DNA from 4 places in the Streptomyces fagopyri genome. Region 3 is predicted to be linked to each of the others. Evidence: riboswitches for the same ligand, from Rfam matches in the RefSeq annotation. Region 3 holds a riboswitch; each other region holds the start of a gene.
The links. Region 3 has a riboswitch for cobalamin ahead of GFH48_RS03200 (CbtB domain-containing protein). Riboswitches for the same ligand answer to the same signal wherever they lie in the genome.
Positions count from the first base shown of each region.

Region 1: it holds a riboswitch for cobalamin, as region 3 does, so the genes downstream of both, GFH48_RS00065 (prenyltransferase/squalene oxidase repeat-containing protein) here and GFH48_RS03200 (CbtB domain-containing protein) in region 3, are expected to answer to the same signal.
Region 2: it holds a riboswitch for cobalamin, as region 3 does, so the genes downstream of both, GFH48_RS30460 (cobalamin biosynthesis protein) here and GFH48_RS03200 (CbtB domain-containing protein) in region 3, are expected to answer to the same signal.
Region 4: it holds a riboswitch for cobalamin, as region 3 does, so the genes downstream of both, GFH48_RS14670 (ribonucleoside-diphosphate reductase subunit alpha) here and GFH48_RS03200 (CbtB domain-containing protein) in region 3, are expected to answer to the same signal.

Region 1 covers NZ_CP045643.1:15,575-19,780, reverse strand. The annotation lists gene GFH48_RS00070 (cobalamin-binding protein) at 1-820, opposite strand, end outside; gene GFH48_RS00065 (prenyltransferase/squalene oxidase repeat-containing protein) at 968-2,380, opposite strand; cobalamin riboswitch at 2,476-2,613, opposite strand; gene GFH48_RS00060 (prenyltransferase/squalene oxidase repeat-containing protein) at 3,047-4,206, shown strand, end outside.
Region 2 covers NZ_CP045643.1:7,053,585-7,057,790, forward strand. The annotation lists gene GFH48_RS30455 (cobyric acid synthase) at 1-701, opposite strand, end outside; gene GFH48_RS30460 (cobalamin biosynthesis protein) at 698-1,669, opposite strand; cobalamin riboswitch at 1,777-1,917, opposite strand; gene GFH48_RS30465 (hypothetical protein) at 2,106-2,330, opposite strand; gene GFH48_RS30470 (inorganic phosphate transporter) at 2,343-3,587, opposite strand; gene GFH48_RS30475 (lysozyme) at 3,767-4,206, opposite strand, start outside.
Region 3 covers NZ_CP045643.1:757,983-762,188, reverse strand. The annotation lists gene GFH48_RS03220 (multicopper oxidase family protein) at 1-122, shown strand, start outside; gene GFH48_RS38965 (hypothetical protein) at 303-443, shown strand; partial or broken gene GFH48_RS38960 (acyl-CoA dehydrogenase family protein) at 374-632, shown strand; gene GFH48_RS03210 (enoyl-CoA hydratase/isomerase family protein) at 629-1,732, shown strand; gene GFH48_RS03205 (hypothetical protein) at 1,762-1,974, shown strand; cobalamin riboswitch at 2,048-2,192, shown strand; gene GFH48_RS03200 (CbtB domain-containing protein) at 2,228-2,443, shown strand; gene GFH48_RS03195 (CbtA family protein) at 2,463-3,221, shown strand.
Region 4 covers NZ_CP045643.1:3,444,194-3,448,399, forward strand. The annotation lists gene mctP (monocarboxylate uptake permease MctP) at 1-770, shown strand, start outside; gene GFH48_RS14665 (GNAT family N-acetyltransferase) at 882-1,400, shown strand; cobalamin riboswitch at 1,463-1,587, shown strand; gene GFH48_RS14670 (ribonucleoside-diphosphate reductase subunit alpha) at 1,717-4,134, shown strand; gene GFH48_RS14675 (ribonucleotide-diphosphate reductase subunit beta) at 4,134-4,206, shown strand, end outside.

The DNA of each region.
Region 1 (4,206 bases), 740 kb from region 3:
GCGGTCCGGGGCGGTTGAAGTACGCGGGGCCGTCCAGGACCCACACCCTGCCGGTCCGGACGGCCGGCAGTTCGCTCCATCCGGGCAGCGAGGTGAGCAGATCGGATTCGCGCAGCGTGCGTTCGGGTGCGGACCCGCAGGGCATGACGAGGACGACGTCCGGATGCGCTGCCCGGACGTCGTCCCACGTCATCGGCTTGGTGTGTTCACCCGGTGAGGCCAGGAGCGGTTCGCCGCCGGCATGGGTGATCTGCTCCGGCACCCAGTGACCCGCCGGCCACAGCGGGTCGAGCCATTCGACGGCGACGACGCGGGGGCGCGGCCGGCCCGAGGTCAGCCGGGCCACCGTGGCCAGCCGGGCCGACAGCTCCGCCGTGTGTCGTTCGGCCCGCTCGCGGACGCCGAGGAGGTCGCCGACGGTGACCAGGCACCGCAGGACGTCCTGGAGGGTGCGGGGTTCCAGGCTCAGGACACGCGTGTCGGCGTCGAGGAGGCGAACGGCGCTGCTGACCTTCTCGTAGGAGACGGCGCACACGGCACACAGGTCCTGAGTGAGCAGGACGTCGGGGCGCAGTGCCGCGAGCGCTCCGGTGTCGAGCGTGTAGAGAGAGGATCCGGAGTGTGCCGAGCCGCCGACGGCCTCCGAGATCTCGCGGCTGGTGAGGTCATCGGGGGTGAACCGGGCGCCGGTCACGACCGGGATGGACGCCACCGCCTCCGGTGGCCAGTCGCATTCGTGGGTGCGGCCGACCAGAGCTCCCAGCAGGCCCAGTTCGGCGACGATATCGGTCGCGGCGGGCAGCAAGGAGACGATACGCATGCGGCGACTGTAGGCGGTGCGCCGCCGTGTGCTGCGTCCCGCGCCGATTGAGGGCTTGGCGCCCCGTGCGGCATGGCACCCACACGGCCGGGCCGGCCGGAAGCACCTGGTCGGCGCCTCCGGCCGGTTCCGACGCGATCGGACCGGTCAGGCGCCCCAGCGCACCGCGATCGTGTCGCCGACGTTGATCACCTGCTGGCGGGTGGCCGCGGCGAAGGAGGAGCCGTCGACGCTGACCTTCCAGGTGTTGGAGCCGCTGTTGGCCTTGCCGTTGACCGTGGTGATCGTGCCGGTGCCGGATGAGGGCGTCACGCCCGTGACGCAGCCCGCGGGTGTGGCTGCGCTCGTCGCGGCGTCGAGCACAGCGCCGAGTGTCGTCGTCGTGCCGGTAGGGGTGAGGGACACCGAGCACACCTTGAGGCCGCCCGCGCCGTCGTCGACGGTCAGCGCCAGCTTCGTCGCCGTGCCCGAGGTGAAGGTGCTCTGGCCGACCCACTGCGGTGCGCCCGAGGTTACGGGGGTCGGCGGGGTGGCGGTGAAACCGCCGCCCGCGACGGCCCGCAGACCGTCGACCGACGCGTACGCCGACGGGGTCGTGTCACTCGGCAGGTACTTGAAGCCGCCGCCCGGGTTGAACTGCTGGGCAATCAGGAAATCGACGGGTGTCTTGCCCATGGAAGTGAGGAAGTCACCGGTCTGCGGGTTGATGCCGCAGGCGTTGAGTCCCGAGACGGCCCAGCCGTTGGAGTCCGTGTTGACTCCGAACATGGAGTTGAACGCGCCGCTGCCCGCGACCAGTTTGCCCTTGAGGAACGTCTTGGCCTGGACGATGTCGGTGTCCGTGTTGGGGACCCCGGAGACGCACAGCGCGGCCATCGCGGCGCCGGTCATGTCGATGTCGCTGGTTGCGGCGAGTTGGGTCGCGTTGCCTTCGGCCTTGCTGTAGTTCCAGCCGCCGTCGTTGTGCTGGTTGGCGCGCAGCCGGGCGATCATCGAGTCGCGCAGGGACTGGGGGATTCGCTGCCCACCGGCCTGCGTCTTGGCGCCGTTGAGGGCCAGGGCCGCGAAGACGGTTCCGTTGAAGTTGGCGGACGGACCGAAGTAGCCGGCCTCCGCGGTCTGCCAATAGCTGTAGATGTCGGCGACCAGGTTACGGGAGGCGGAGACGCGGGCCGGGTCGATGCCTGCCGCGTATCCGTTCAGGGTGGCCCGCTCGTAGTCGGTCACTACGGGGGTGGCCGACGGCCACGCGGAGGTCGCCAACAGGTTCCGGTAGACGGTTCTCGCGTTCTTGCTTGCGTCGCCGCCCGGCGTCACATCCACCGCCGCGGTTCCGGCGCTGGCGAAGGCGCTGAAGGCCCACTCGTTGGACAATCCGGACCCCGCGTACGAACCATCCGCGGCCTGGAGCGACTTGAGATACGTCACACCGTTCGTCTTCGATGTGGCGATCTGAGCGGGGGTCGACGTCGCCGCCGCGGGAAGAGCGGTGAGGACGAGGGCGCCGAGGGCGGCGGCCGTCGTGAGCGTGGCACGACGGATTTTCACATGACGGGACATGGCCTGCTCCTGGGATGAGGGACGCCGGCCGGCCCCGCGTGAACCACTGAGGAAGCGGCGGGTTCGGGCCGCCGTCCAAACGCGTGGATCGGCTTCCAAAAAGAGCTCGCCGTATGGGTGTTCGGGCTCGGAACGGCCCCTCGCCGTCCCACACCGTTGCGCGTCAGCCCCGGATTCGCACCAGGTTCCCCCACATGGCAGCGCAGGACGCTACCCGACGGGCCCGCCACCCGCCAGACACACTCGGGCCGAGCCTCCGGGCACCGTGCGCAATCCGGTGCCTCCACCTTGACGCTCTCTTTGACTCGGTGTTCAATTCCGGCTGATACGTACTCAACTCCAGGGGAAGCCGGTCGAACGCCGGCGCTGACCCGCAACCGTAGGCCCGGCAACGACCGGGCGAGCCGGAACACCTGGAGCCTGATGTTCAGGGACAAACGCCGTCGAGGACTACGGCGTGGTTCGACCAGCTCTCACCGCGGTGACACCGTGTTCGGTGAGAGCCTTTGACCACGCTCGGAATCCTTGCCGGCACACGACAAGGGGCCGGGGGCCGTGGTGGGGACCGACAAGCGCACAGACCGGCGTTCGGGGAAGAGACGCATACCCGTGCTGTCCGCAGCGACGGCACTGCTCGTGCTCGCGGCCTCCGGGTTGACCTTCCTCATGGTGTCTCCCGCGGCGGCGGATCCTCTCGGGGACTGCACCGCGACCAAGGGCGCCGTCGTCGCCGTCGACTTCGGTCCCTTCGGCGGACCGGTGGAACGCGGTTGCGACACCACCCCGACGACCGGCTACGACCTGCTGCACGAGGGCGGCTTCAATACGACCGGGACCGAGCACGACGGCCCGGCCTTCATCTGCCGCATCGGCGCCGGTTCCTTCAACTCCGGCACCCAGTATCCGACTCCGGACAAGGACGACTGCGTCCTCACCCCACCGGCCACCGCCTACTGGTCGTACTGGACCGCCTCCCCGGGACAGGACGACTGGACCTACAGCCAGTACGGCGCGATGGACCGCAAGCTGGGGGACGGAGACGTCGACGCCTGGGTGTACGGCGGCACCGACATCGGCGGCAGCACCGGACAGCCCACGTTCACTCCGGACGACGTACGCGCCGGCGGCACCGACACCCCGGACCCGGGGAACACGCCCACCGGCGCCCCGGGCGACGTCGACCTGGCGGCGGCCGGCGCATGGCTGAAGGGCAGTCTCGTCGACGGTGAGCGCATCGTCGACGACGGCGCCGACACGCCGAACCACCTGCTCACCACGGAGACGGCGTACGCCCTGGCCGCCGCCGACAGGAAAGACGCAACCGTCAGCAAGATCGCGGCGTTCCTCGCCGCCCACACCGATGATTACGCCTACCTCGCGGGCAAGGACGAGGCCCCCGACGCCACCGCCGCCGCCCGACTCGCCCTCCTCGCCGAGATCACCGGCCAGGACCCGACCGGCTTCGGCGGCCACGACCTGATCGGCGACCTGAAGAAGAACGTCTGCGCCGCGGGCCCCGAATCCGGTGAAGCCACCCCGGGCTGCACCGCAAAGGGAGACTTCCGCAACGCGACCTATGCCGACGGCCAGGCCCTGTCCGTTCTGGCCCTGCTGCGCGCCGGCGTGACGCCCCCGGCCGACACCGTCGAACGCCTCACCCAGGTCCAGTGCAAGGACGGCGGCGTCACCAGCATCCTCATCCGGCCCGGCGAGTACTGCGACGGAGACCCGGCCACCACCGGTCTCGTGGCGCTCGTCCTGCAGAAGGCCGGTGGTCACGATGACGAAGTCGCCGAAGCCCGCGTATACCTGAAGAAGGCCCAGCG
Region 2 (4,206 bases), 6.3 Mb from region 3:
TCGATCCCGAGGCCGTGCCGGAAGGGCAGCACCCCGTACGTACGGCGTCCGGTGAGGTCCTTGAGCATGTCGAGTCCGGGCTCCAGCAGGGACACATCACCCCGGAACTTGTTGACCAGGAATCCGGCGACGAACTCCTGGTCCTCGCGGGACAGCAGCGCGACCGTCCCGAAGAACGAGGCGAACACACCGCCGCGGTCGATGTCGCCGACGACGAGCACCGGCAGCCGCGCGTTGCGCGCGATCCCCATGTTCACGATGTCGGTCCGCCGCAGGTTGATCTCGGCAGGACTGCCGGCCCCCTCACAGATCACCGCGTCATATGTGCCCCGCAACTCGGCGAGGCAGTCCAGCACGGTGCCCAGGAGCTGTTGCTGCCGGCCGCCGTGGTAGCCGCGGGCGGTCATCTCGCCCACCGGTCTGCCCATGAGCACGACCTGACTGCTCCGGTCGCTGCCCGGCTTCAGCAGCACGGGGTTCATGAGGGCGGTCGGTTCCACGCGGGCGGCCTGCGCCTGCATGGCCTGGGCGCGCCCGATCTCGGCGCCCTCGCGGGTCACGAAGGAGTTCAAGGACATGTTCTGCGCCTTGAAGGGCGCGACCTTGACGCCCTGCCGCACCAGCCACCGGCAGATCCCGGCGGTCACGACGCTCTTGCCGGCGTCGGAGGTGGTTCCGGCGACGAGGAGACCGCCGCTCATGTCGTACGCCCTTTCGTGAGGGGGCCCCTGGCGATCAGCCGCCCGGCCAGCAGTCGTCCCGCGGCACTCGCGCCCAGGGCGAGCCAGCCGACGCGCCGTGACAGCCGTACGGCCCGTTCGATGTCGCCGACGCGCACGGCGCGCCCGCCGTCGTTGAGGACGGGCCGGTGCTCGATCCGGCCGGAGTACGAGAGGGGCCCGCCGAGCCGCACCCCGAGCGATCCGGCGAACGAGGCTTCCACGGGACCGGCGTTGGGGCTCGGGTGCCGGCGGGCGTCGGCGCGCCAGGCGCGCACCGCCCCGCGCGGGTCGTCGCCGGCGACGGTGGCGAGCGCCGCGGTCAGCCGCGCTCCCGGCCAGCCCGCGACGTCGTCGAGCCGCGCGGAAGCCCAGCCGTACCGCAGGTACTTGGCGGATCTGTGCCCGACCATGGCGTCGAGCGTGTTCACGGCGCGGAAGGCGACCAGTCCGGGCACACCGCCGACCGCTCCCCACACCAGGGCGCCCACCACGGCGTCGGAGGTGTTCTCGGCGACCGACTCGACGACGGCCCGCGCGATGCCGTCGCGGTCCAGCGCCTGGGGGTCGCGCCCGCACAGGTGCGGCAGCCGTGCGCGGGCGGCCTCGACGTCACCGGTGCCGAGCGCGGCACCGATCGCCCGCGCCTCACGCCCGAGGGAGGTGCCCCCGACGACGGCCCAAGTGGCGGCGGCGGTCAGGGCGATGGACGCGGTACGGGAACGGCGTGCGCAGCGGCTCGCCAGCGCGGCCAGCGCACCGGCGCCCCCGACGCAGACGCTGGTGTGCAGCGCTCCCCATCCGCGGTGGTCCCGCCACAGCATCCGCTCCACGGCTCCCGCGGCCCGCCCGAACGCGGCGACCGGATGACCCCGGCGGGGGTCGCCGAGCAGCAGGTCGCCGAGGAGGCCGGTGGCGGCGCCGTACGCGAAGACGCGATCGGCACGCACGGGGTCAGCCGGCCGTGGGGTGAAGTGGAACCCTCGTACTCATCAAGACCCGCAACGGGCAGCCGCGCATGGCGATATGTCCTCACTCAGGGTGTCCACGCCCTGGTTCGACGAGACCGGCGGTGAGAGTTCCTGGCTCCCGGGGAGTTCCTTCCCCGGTCACAGTGGCGGGACCGCGCCGGATTCACACCGGCTTCCTCTTCTGTCGCCGTACTTGGCTCCGGCAGTCCACCACGGGTTGCAGGACCCGTCAACTTGCCGTTGACCTGCGAGGGGAGAGTGTGCGAAGGCCCACATGACGAGGGGCGGGGGAGGACGTGCGCGTGGGGTGAGGGACGGCATACGCGTGGGGTGCGGGACGGTGATCCGTCCCGCACCCCACGTGAAGTGAAGCCCGATTCAGGCTGTTTGCCGGAGCGCGGTCACCCGCGCGAGGTCACTTGCCGACGATGAGATAGATCCCGTACGCCACCGCCGCCGCGCACGCGGCGAAGCAGACGTACGCGCCGGTGACCGCGAGAGCGGCCGAACCACCCTGGGCGGACGCGGACTCGCGCTTGGTGAGACCGACGATGCCGAGGGTGAAGAGGCCGACGAGGGCCACGGTGACCACGAGGCTGACTCCGAAGACGGAGCCGAGGGCTGCCCAGTCGATGTTCATGCTGTTCTGTCCTTACACCGTGGCCGGGCGGGTGGGCTCCGCGTCCGGGGACGGGATGGTGGTCTTGAGATCGCCGGACCGGTCTCCGGCGACGGGGCCCGCGGGCGGCGGGACGACCGCGGCCATCGCGGTGGTGACGACACCGGCCGGCTCGGCGGCGACGTCGTTGACGTTGTCGACGGTGACCGGCTGACGCCGGGACAGGGTCCAGATGACGCCGGCGCCGGCGACCAGCAGCGCGCCGGTGAGGACGATGCCCCAGGTGCCCTGCTTGGTCAGGAACTCGGCGGCGGCGCCGGCCAGTCCGGCGGCCGGCAGGGTCAGGCCCCAGGCGACGAACATCCGGGTCGCGGTCGACCAGCGGACGACACCGCCCTTGCGGCCGAGACCCGAGCCCATCACGGCGCCCGAGCAGACCTGGGTGGTGGAGAGGGAGAAGCCGATGTGCGAGGAGGCCAGGATGGCCGTCGCGGCGCTGGTCTGGGCGGCGAAGCCCTGCTGCGGCGCGAGGTCGGTCAGCCCCTTGCCCATCGTGCGGATGATGCGCCAGCCGCCCAGGTAGGTGCCGAGCGCGATGGCGGTACCGGCCGAGACGATGACCCAGGTGGGAGGGTTCGAGCCGGGAGCGATCACGCCTCCGGTGACCAGGGCGAGGGTGATGATGCCCATCGTCTTCTGCGCGTCGTTCGTGCCGTGCGCCAGCGAGACCAGACCGGCCGAGGCGATCTGGCCGGCGCGGTAGCCCTTGGCGGTCGCCCTCTGGTCGGCGCGGTTGCTGATCCGGTACGTCAGCCGGGTGGCCAGCATCGCGGCGAATCCGGCCACGACGGGCGCGGCGACCGCGGGGAGCAGGACCTTGGTGACGACGGTCGAGCCGTTCACCGACGACCAGCCGGCCGACATGACCGCGGCGCCGATCAGACCACCGAACAGCGCGTGGGAGGAACTGGAGGGCAGACCCAGGAGCCAGGTCAGCAGATTCCAGAGGATGGCGCCGACGAGCGCCGCGAAGATCACTTCGGTGCGTATGCCCTCTTCGTTGATGAGTCCGCCGGAGATCGTCTTGGCGACCTCCACGGAGAGGAACGCACCGACGAGATTCAGCACGGCGGACATGGCCACCGCCGTCTTGGGCTTCAGAGCGCCGGTCGAGATGGTCGTCGCCATCGCGTTGGCAGTGTCGTGGAAACCGTTCGTGAAATCGAACACGAGAGCGGTGACGATCACGATTCCGAGGAGGAGCGTGATGTGTTCCATTTACCCAGGCTTCTGTTTGACGTCAGTGGCAGTTGGACCGTAGGCAACCTGAGTGAACGGAAGATGAACTGAGGCGGGCTTAGGGGTGTATCGAACCACGGTTCTCCCCTCCGTTTGTGTCGGCGTGAACGCCCGCGGAGTGGCCCGTGGTTCGAACGAAGGCGGAATATCGGGCTCCGTCAGCCCCTCGCGAGTCTCTTCAGCCGGGCCAGGGATCCGTTGAAGAGATTCTGGTCACCCGGCAGGGCCCCGTTGTTGTCGTACTGCCAGAACGTCCACGTCGACCAGCCGCCCGGCACCGCGCCGATGTCCGATGAGTCGTAGCGGGCCAGCCAGAGAGGGTGGTCCGCGGCGAAGGCGCGGCTGTTCCCGGTGCAGGTGGTCCACCAGTGGGCGGTCGTGTAGATCACCGGGCGGCGGCCCGTCTCCCGTTCGAGCTCGTCGCTGAAGTCCTGGATCCAGTGCACGAGCCCGGTTTTGCTCATGCCGTAACACTTGTGCCTGCTGTACGGGTTGTACTCGATGTCGAGCGCGGGCGGCAGCGTCCGGCCGTCGGCCTGCCAGACGCCTCCGTTGCGTACGAAATACGCGGCCTGCCTGGTTCCGGACGATTTGTTAG
Region 3 (4,206 bases):
TGATGCGGCCCTTCGTGATCATGCCGTCGGCCGTTCATGGAATCCATGACATGTTGATGGGGATGAACGGCGCCATGGGGATGAACCAGAAGGCGGGCGGGCACGCCGGGATGAAGATGTAGACCGGGTTCACACGCCCGCGCCGGATGGGCGGCTCGTCCCGGCCGAAGGGCCGGGGCCGGGCTGCCCGTACGGTGAGCTGACCTCGCCGGTGTCCGGATGCCGGGTGTCAGACGTCGTGTATTCCGTGACCCGGGGTGCCGCGTGGAGCCGGCCCCCGTCCGGGGGGCGGTGCGGTGGCCATGGCCGGAGGGGACATCGTCGCCGACGGTCCCACCCACGTCGTCGTGGCCTCACCGGCCTTCGCCGTCCGGCGGTCCCGGCCCTGGACCGCGGCGACCCGCGCGCACCTCACCTCCGTGGCGTGGCCGAGCGGTTCGTGACCGGCACCGGCTGCTCGGTGGCGGGCCGGGCGTGGCAACCGCACGGGGGTGCGGCTACCTGGAGGAGTGGTGAGCGAACATGGTGTCGAGAAGATCGTCCGGGACCTCCGTGTCCACCAGATCCTGGAAGGAACCAACGAGATCATGCGTGTTGTCGTCGCCCACGGCCTGACGGAGGCGTTCGGATGACCGGCGCCCATGACGCCGGGGCGGTCACCGGCGCCGACGACTCCGTGCTCCTGCGCACCGAGGGGCGTGCCGCGTACCTCACCCTCAACCGCCCCCGGGCGCTCAACGCGCTCACCCATGCCATGGTCCGCCGTATCGACGCCGCGCTGACGGTGTGGGAACACGACCCGGCCGTGGAGACCGTCGTCGTGACCGGCGCGGGGGAGCGGGGCCTGTGCGCGGGCGGCGACATCCGCGCGATCCATGACGACGCCAAGAACGGGGACGGCACGGCGTCGGCGGCCTTCTGGCGCGACGAGTACCGGCTCAACGCCCGTATCGCCCGCTACCCGAAGCCGTATGTCGCCGTGATGGACGGCATCGTGATGGGCGGCGGCGTCGGCGTCTCGGCCCACGGCAGCGTACGGATCGCCGGTGAGCGTTCCCGCATCGCGATGCCCGAGACGGGTATCGGCTTCGTCCCGGACGTGGGCGGCACCTACCTCCTCGCCCTCGCGCCCGGCCAACTCGGCACGCACCTCGCGCTGACGGGAACCGCGGTGGGCGCGGGCGACGCCCAGCTGTGCGGGCTGTCCGACCACTACGTGCCGTCCGGGTCCCTGCCACGCCTGGTCCAGGACCTCGCTCACGCACCGGTACGGGAGGTGCTGGGCCGACATGTCAGGCCCGCGCCGCCCGGAGAGCTCGCGGAAGCACGGGGATGGATCGACGCCTGTTACTCCGCCGCCACCGTCGAGGAGATCATCGGCCGCCTGCTGGACCACGGGGACAGTGGTGCCAAGCAGGCCGCGGAGACCCTGCTCGCCAAGTCGCCCACCGCGCTCAAGGTCACCCTCGCCGCGATGCGTGCGGCCCGCGGGCTCGGCTCACTGGAGAAGGTCCTGGACCAGGAGTACCGCGTCTCCTGCGCGGCGCTCACCGAACCGGACCTCGTGGAGGGCATCCGGGCCCAGGTCATCGACAAGGACCGCGACCCGCGCTGGTCACCACCGACGCTCGCCGAGGTCACCGACGCGGACGTCGCACGCTTCTTCACCCCGCTCGGCGAGCGCGAACTCGGCCTCGCCGCATCCGACATCACCCCCGAGGCTCCCTGGTGAGCGCCGTCGCGGTCGGTGGGATCGGGCACATGGGCGCAGCCACGGCCGCCAACCCGGTCATGACGGCCGATCGGATACGCGGCCGCGTCCAAGTCGTCCTCTCCCCGCGGGTGCCGGCCGCCCTCCACGTCCTCGACGCCCTGGAACTCGGCGACTTGAACGAGGTCGTCGCGGCCATCGACGAGAAGGAGCGCACGAGCGCCCCCGGCGACGAGGCGCGGGCCCGCTTCATCCACCGCTGACCCACAGGTCACGGCCGCCCGCCCTGCCCGGCGAGATGAAGATCACGACGGCTGGGACGGTCTTGGCCATGAACCCGACACGCGGTACGGTCAGTGCGATATCGACGACGGCATGGCGGAAGCCGGTGGAAATCCGGCACGGTCGCGCCACTGTGAACGAGACCCCCTCCTCGGGGGGTCTCTCAAGTCAGACCCGCAGCTGTCGTCCTGTGCACCACCGAGATGGGACGCGAACTCCCGAGGAGGTCCTGCCATGGCGCAGACCGTCGCTCCGCCGACAGCCACCCCGATCCCCGCCAAGCTGCCGATCGGCACGATCGTCCCCTGGGCGGTCTTCTTCGGCATCCTGATGCTGGTCCTGCTCTATTTCGTCGGTGCCGAGCAGGGCGCCACCGCCGTCGTCTCCGGCGAGGACGTCCACGAGTGGGTGCACGATGCCCGCCACCTCCTCGGCTTCCCCTGCCACTGACGAGGGGCACCGCGCACCCATGAACTCCGCAACTGTCAGAAATCTTCTCGTGCGGGGCATGCTCGCCGGTCTCGCCGCCGGTGTGCTGGCCCTCGTCGTCGCCTACTTCCTGGGCGAGCCCAGTGTCGACGACGCCATCGGATTCGAAGAGGCCCACGCCCCGGCACACGGGCACGAGGTCGAGATCGTCAGCCGTAGCCTTCAGTCCACCGGCGGCCTCGCCACCGGCGTGCTGATCTACGGCGTGGCCTTCGGCGGAATCGCCGCCCTCGCGTACTGCTTCGCGCTCGGCCGGGTCGGCCGCTTCAGCCCGCGCGCGACCGCGCTGCTGCTGTCCGGCTGCGCCCTGCTCGCGGTCTACGTCGTGCCGTTCCTGAAGTACCCGGCCAACCCGCCGTCCGTCGGCGATCCCGACACCATCGGCAAGCGCACGACGCTGTACTTCCTGATGATGGTGCTCAGTGTGCTTCTCGCGATCGCCGCCGTGATCATCGGCAAGCGGCTCGCACCCCGTTGGGGCACCTGGTACGGGACCGTCGCCGCGGTCGTCTTCTTCGCTCTCGTGATCGGAATCGCCTACGAGTTCCTTCCGGTCATCAACGAGGTCCCCAAGGACTTCCCGGCCACGTTGCTGTGGCGATTCCGTACCTCGGCCCTCGCCATCCAGCTCACCCTGTGGACCGGATTCGGTCTGGTCTTCGGTGAGTTGGCGCAGCGACTGCTGGCGCCGCGACCGGCGGCGGCCGTGGCGGCGGGAGCGACTCCCGTAACGAACTGACGCGTTCCCGCAGAGGTGACGCACCGAGAAGACGGCTGAGACACCGGTCGTCGATCACACGCAGAGGGCCCACCGGAACCGTCCGGGGGCCCTCTGCGTGTTCTCCCGGAATCCACGGCTCGGGAGACTGGCGGACGGCTCGGACGCCTTCCCGGTGGCGTGCGGGCGACGACGGCGACAGCGAGGGAGGAGGGGCGGCGATCCCGGGCGACCGGACGGCCACAACGGCGGTCGGCGCACTCGGTGGGCGCGAGATGGCGGCGCCTGCTCCTGAGGGCCGACGAGCGGCCCGTGTCGGCATCAGGCGGCCGGCGACCTGACGGGCGACGTCCGTCCCGCCTTCACGCCGGGCCCGTTCCCCGCTGTCTCAACGGCGCGGCAGCCGGGTCCACTTGAGATGCCGGCCGAAGGGTCGAGTACGTCCGGCAGGAGGTCTTCCGGCCGGTACGGCGGGACCACGCATCGGACGGCGTTCCTTGACGCGAACGCTGCCTGTCGCGGGGCCCCTGCCCCACTACGCCACGGTGTCCCGCACACTGCACCGCTCGCACCGACCGCGCCCCGGCCGGCTGCCCTTCCGCGGGGCGGCCCACCTCGCGCCGCTGGACCACGGCGACGGACTCGACCGTCGGTCGGCGGCAACCTGTCCGAACGGTCCACCGCGACCGGCTTCCCCGTCTCCCGGGCAGGTCGCGTCCGTTCTCCGTGGAGCGTCCGGGGCAGCCTCGGCCGCGGACGGAACGGCTGTCCGCAGCGGGGAGCGCCCCCGCTCCACCGTCGACCGAGGACCGACGAGAGCGACGGTACGTTCATTCCGCACCCGGGGGTCGGCCGTGCGCCGTGAGGACACGCCACAGAGGCCGCCGGCGTCCAAGTGGCCGCAATCACCGAACAGTTCAGGGGCCGCCGAGCACCACGGTCCGAGTGGAGTGGCGACGGAACGGGGCGGGCCCGTTGGTGCTGCCGGCCGGGCCGAGGAGAGTGG
Region 4 (4,206 bases), 2.7 Mb from region 3:
TGATCCGCCGCAACACCACGATCCTGCCCCTCTACTCCCTGATGCTGGGCCTGCTCGCCCTGCTCGGTTTCATGGCGATCGCCGCCGGGGTGAAGGTCACCAACGGCCAGCTCGCCATCCCGCAGCTCTTCGAGGACATGTTCCCGGACTGGTTCGCCGGTGTGGCCTTCGCGGCGATCGGCATCGGAGCCCTCGTCCCCGCGGCCATCATGTCCATCGCGGCCGCGAACCTCTTCACCCGCAACATCTACAAGGACTTCATCAAGCCGGACGCGACCCCGCAGCAGGAGACGAAGGTCTCCAAGCTGGTCTCGCTCCTGGTGAAGGTGGGCGCGCTGGTCTTCGTCCTGACGATGGACAAGACGGTCGCCATCAACTTCCAGCTCCTGGGCGGCATCTGGATCCTGCAGACCTTCCCGGCGCTGGTCGGCGGTCTGTTCACGCGCTGGTTCCACCGCTGGGCGCTGCTCGGGGGCTGGGCGGTCGGCATGCTCTACGGCACGCTCGCCGCCTACGGGGTCGCCTCGCCGACACAGAAGCACTTCGGCGGCAGCTCGAAGGAGATCCCCGGGATCGGGGAGATCGGCTACCTCGGCCTGACGGCGTTCGTCATGAACGTGGTGGTCTCCGTCGTCCTCACCTTCGTCCTGCGCGCCTTCAAGGCCCCGGACGGCGTGGACGAGACGTCACCGCAGGACTACACGGCGGACGCCGGCGACCCGGGAGTCAAGGTCGAACTGCCGCCCGCCACCGCGGAGGCGGGCCACTAGGCCCCGCCCGGCGGGAGCGGCCGGACCGGGCGCACGACAGCGGCACACGCGGCGGGCCGCCGGAGAGAAATCCGGCGGCCCGTCGCCGTACGTCTGCCGCACACTCTCCGCATGGACATCGTCATCAGGCCGGCGCGGCCGCGGGAGTACCCCGGCGTCGGCGAGATCACCGTGCGGGCCTATCTCGGGGACGGGCTGCTCGACTACGGGGAGAGCGACCCGTATCTCGGAGCGCTGCGGGACGTCGCGAGGCGGGCCGCCGCGGCCGAGGTGCTCGTCGCGGTCGAGGGCGAACGGATACTCGGCGCCGTGACCTTCGTCCCGCGGGGCGGCCCCATGGCCGACGTCGCGGGGCCCGGTGAGGCCGAGATCCGGATGCTCGCCGTCGCGCGCGAGGCCCGCGGCCGGGGTGCGGGCACCGCTCTCGTGGGCGCCTGCGTCGACCGCGCACGGGCCACCGGGGGCTGTACGCGCGTGGTGCTGTCCACCCAGCGCACCATGCGCACCGCCCACCGGCTCTACGAGCGCCTCGGCTTCACCCGCGCTCCGGAGCGCGACTGGAACCCGGTTCCGCACCTCGACGACATCCTCCTCCTCACCTACGAGTTGGCCCTCAGCCACACTCCGTAGCGCGCTCCCAAGCCGACACGGCACAACATGTGGTGGTGCTTCCTCAGCCCGGCACTAGATGTATGCTCATGCTCGCTGTCGTCGCAGGGGAATCCGGTGCGAATCCGGAACTGTCCCGCAACGGTGTACTTGTGCGCATTCGCGCACTGGCTTCAGTCCGAGGACCTGCCGACAGCGTGCCCCGGGCCGGCCGGCCCGGGCGCCTACGACGTCCGAGCCTCGTGGAATGGGCCGGTGGACGCACGCGTACCCGTCACGGAGTCGCGTGTCCCGCTGCCCTCCGCCAGGCCCCGTGCCGAGCGAGGGAGTGCCCCAAGTGACCATCGCGCCAGCCGACCCGGTTTCAGTTTCCGCCCAGCGGGCCCCGGTGGAAGCGGAGTCCGCGCAGCGGGCCCCGGTGGAGACGGACGGTCCCGGTACCACGTTGCTGCGTACCTTGACCGACTTCACCGCCGACCTCCCCGGCGCCGACCCCGGCCGGGTCGCCGCCGCCGCGCTGCGCGGCCGGTCCACGCACGCGGACGAGGCGGAGCTGCGCGAGCTGGCCACCGAGGCGGCCGCGGGCCTCATCTCCGAGGACCCCGTGTACTCGCGGCTGGCCGCCAGGCTGCTGACGGTCGGCATCGCCGAGGAGGCCGCCTCGCAGGGCGTCACGACGTTCTCCGAGTCCATCACCACGGGCCGGCGCGAGGGCCTGATCGCCGACCGCACGGCCGACTTCGTCGACCTGCACGCGGCCCGCCTGGACGCGCTGATCGACACCGCGGGCGACGACCGCTTCGGCTACTTCGGCCTGCGTACCCTGCACAGCCGCTACCTGCTCCGGCACCCGATCACCCGCAAGGTCGTCGAGACCCCCCAGCACTTCATGCTCCGGGTGGCGTCCGGCCTCGCGGAGGACGACACGGCCCGGTCCGTCGACGAAGTGGCCGCGCTCTACGGCCTGATGAGCCGCCTGGACTACCTCCCCTCCTCCCCCACGCTCTTCAACTCCGGTACGCGGCACCCCCAGATGTCGTCCTGCTACCTCCTCGACTCCCCGCTGGACGAGCTGGACTCCATCTACGACCGCTACCACCAGGTCGCGCGCCTGTCGAAGCACGCGGGCGGCATCGGCCTGTCCTACTCCCGCATCCGCTCGCGCGGTTCGCTGATCCGGGGCACGAACGGGCACTCCAACGGCATCGTCCCGTTCCTGAAGACCCTCGACGCGTCGGTCGCCGCGGTGAACCAGGGCGGCCGGCGCAAGGGCGCCGCCGCGGTCTACCTGGAGACCTGGCACTCCGACATCGAGGAGTTCCTGGAGCTGCGGGACAACACCGGTGAGGACGCCCGCCGTACGCACAACCTGAACCTGGCGCACTGGATCCCGGACGAGTTCATGCGCCGGGTCGACAGCGACGCGCCGTGGTCCCTCTTCTCGCCCTCCGAGGTGCCCGAGCTGGTCGACCTGTGGGGCGCCGAGTTCGACGCGGCCTACCGCGCGGCGGAGGCGAAGGGCCTGGCGAAGAAGACCATCCCGGCCCGCGACCTCTACGGGCGCATGATGCGCACCCTGGCGCAGACCGGCAACGGCTGGATGACCTTCAAGGACGCCGCCAACCGCACGGCCAACCAGACGGCGGAGCCGGGCCACACCGTGCACTCCTCGAACCTGTGCACCGAGATCCTGGAGGTCACGGACGACGGGGAGACGGCCGTCTGCAACCTCGGCTCGGTCAACCTCGGCGCGTTCGTCGACACGGCGGCCGGCGACATCGACTGGGAACGGCTGGACGAGACGGTCCGCACCGCCGTCACCTTCCTCGACCGCGTCGTCGACATCAACTTCTATCCGACCGAGCAGGCGGGCCGGTCGAACGCGAAGTGGCGCCCGGTCGGCCTCGGCGCGATGGGTCTCCAGGACGTCTTCTTCAAGCTGCGGCTGCCCTTCGACTCGCCCGCCGCCCGCGCGCTGTCCACCCGTATCGCCGAGCGCGTCATGCTCGCCGCCTACGAGGCCTCCGCCGACCTGGCCGAGCGGAGCGGCCCGCTGCCGGCCTGGGAGAAGACCCGCACCGCCCGCGGTGTGCTGCACCCCGACCACTTCGACGTCGAGCTGAACTGGCCGGAGCGCTGGGCGGCGCTGCGCGAGCGCGTCGCCGCGGTCGGCATGCGCAACTCGCTCCTGCTCGCCATCGCGCCCACCGCGACGATCGCGTCCATCGCGGGCGTGTACGAGTGCATCGAGCCGCAGGTCTCCAACCTCTTCAAGCGCGAGACGCTGTCCGGTGAGTTCCTCCAGGTCAACTCCTACCTGGTGGCCGAGCTGAAGAAGCTCGGCATGTGGGACGCGCAGACCCGGGAGGCGCTGCGCGAGTCGGGTGGCTCGGTGCAGGGCTTCACCTGGGTCCCGCGGGAGGTCCGCGACCTGTACCGCACGGCGTGGGAGATCCCGCAGCGCGGTCTCATCGACATGGCCGCGGCCCGCACCCCGTTCCTGGACCAGGCCCAGTCGCTGAACCTGTTCCTGGAGACGCCGACCATCGGCAAGCTCTCCTCGATGTACGCGTACGCCTGGAAGTCCGGCCTGAAGACGACGTACTACCTGCGCTCGCGTCCGGCGACCCGCATCGCTCGCGCCGCCCAGGCGCAGGCGAGGCCCGAGAACACCATCCCCCTCCAGCAGGTCGCCGACCCCGACGCCGTCGCCTGCTCCCTTGAGAACCCCGAGTCCTGCGAGGCCTGTCAGTGATGTCCACCCCGAACAGCGAGAAGAACCTGCTCGACCCGGGCTTCGAACTCACCCTGCGTCCCATGCGCTACC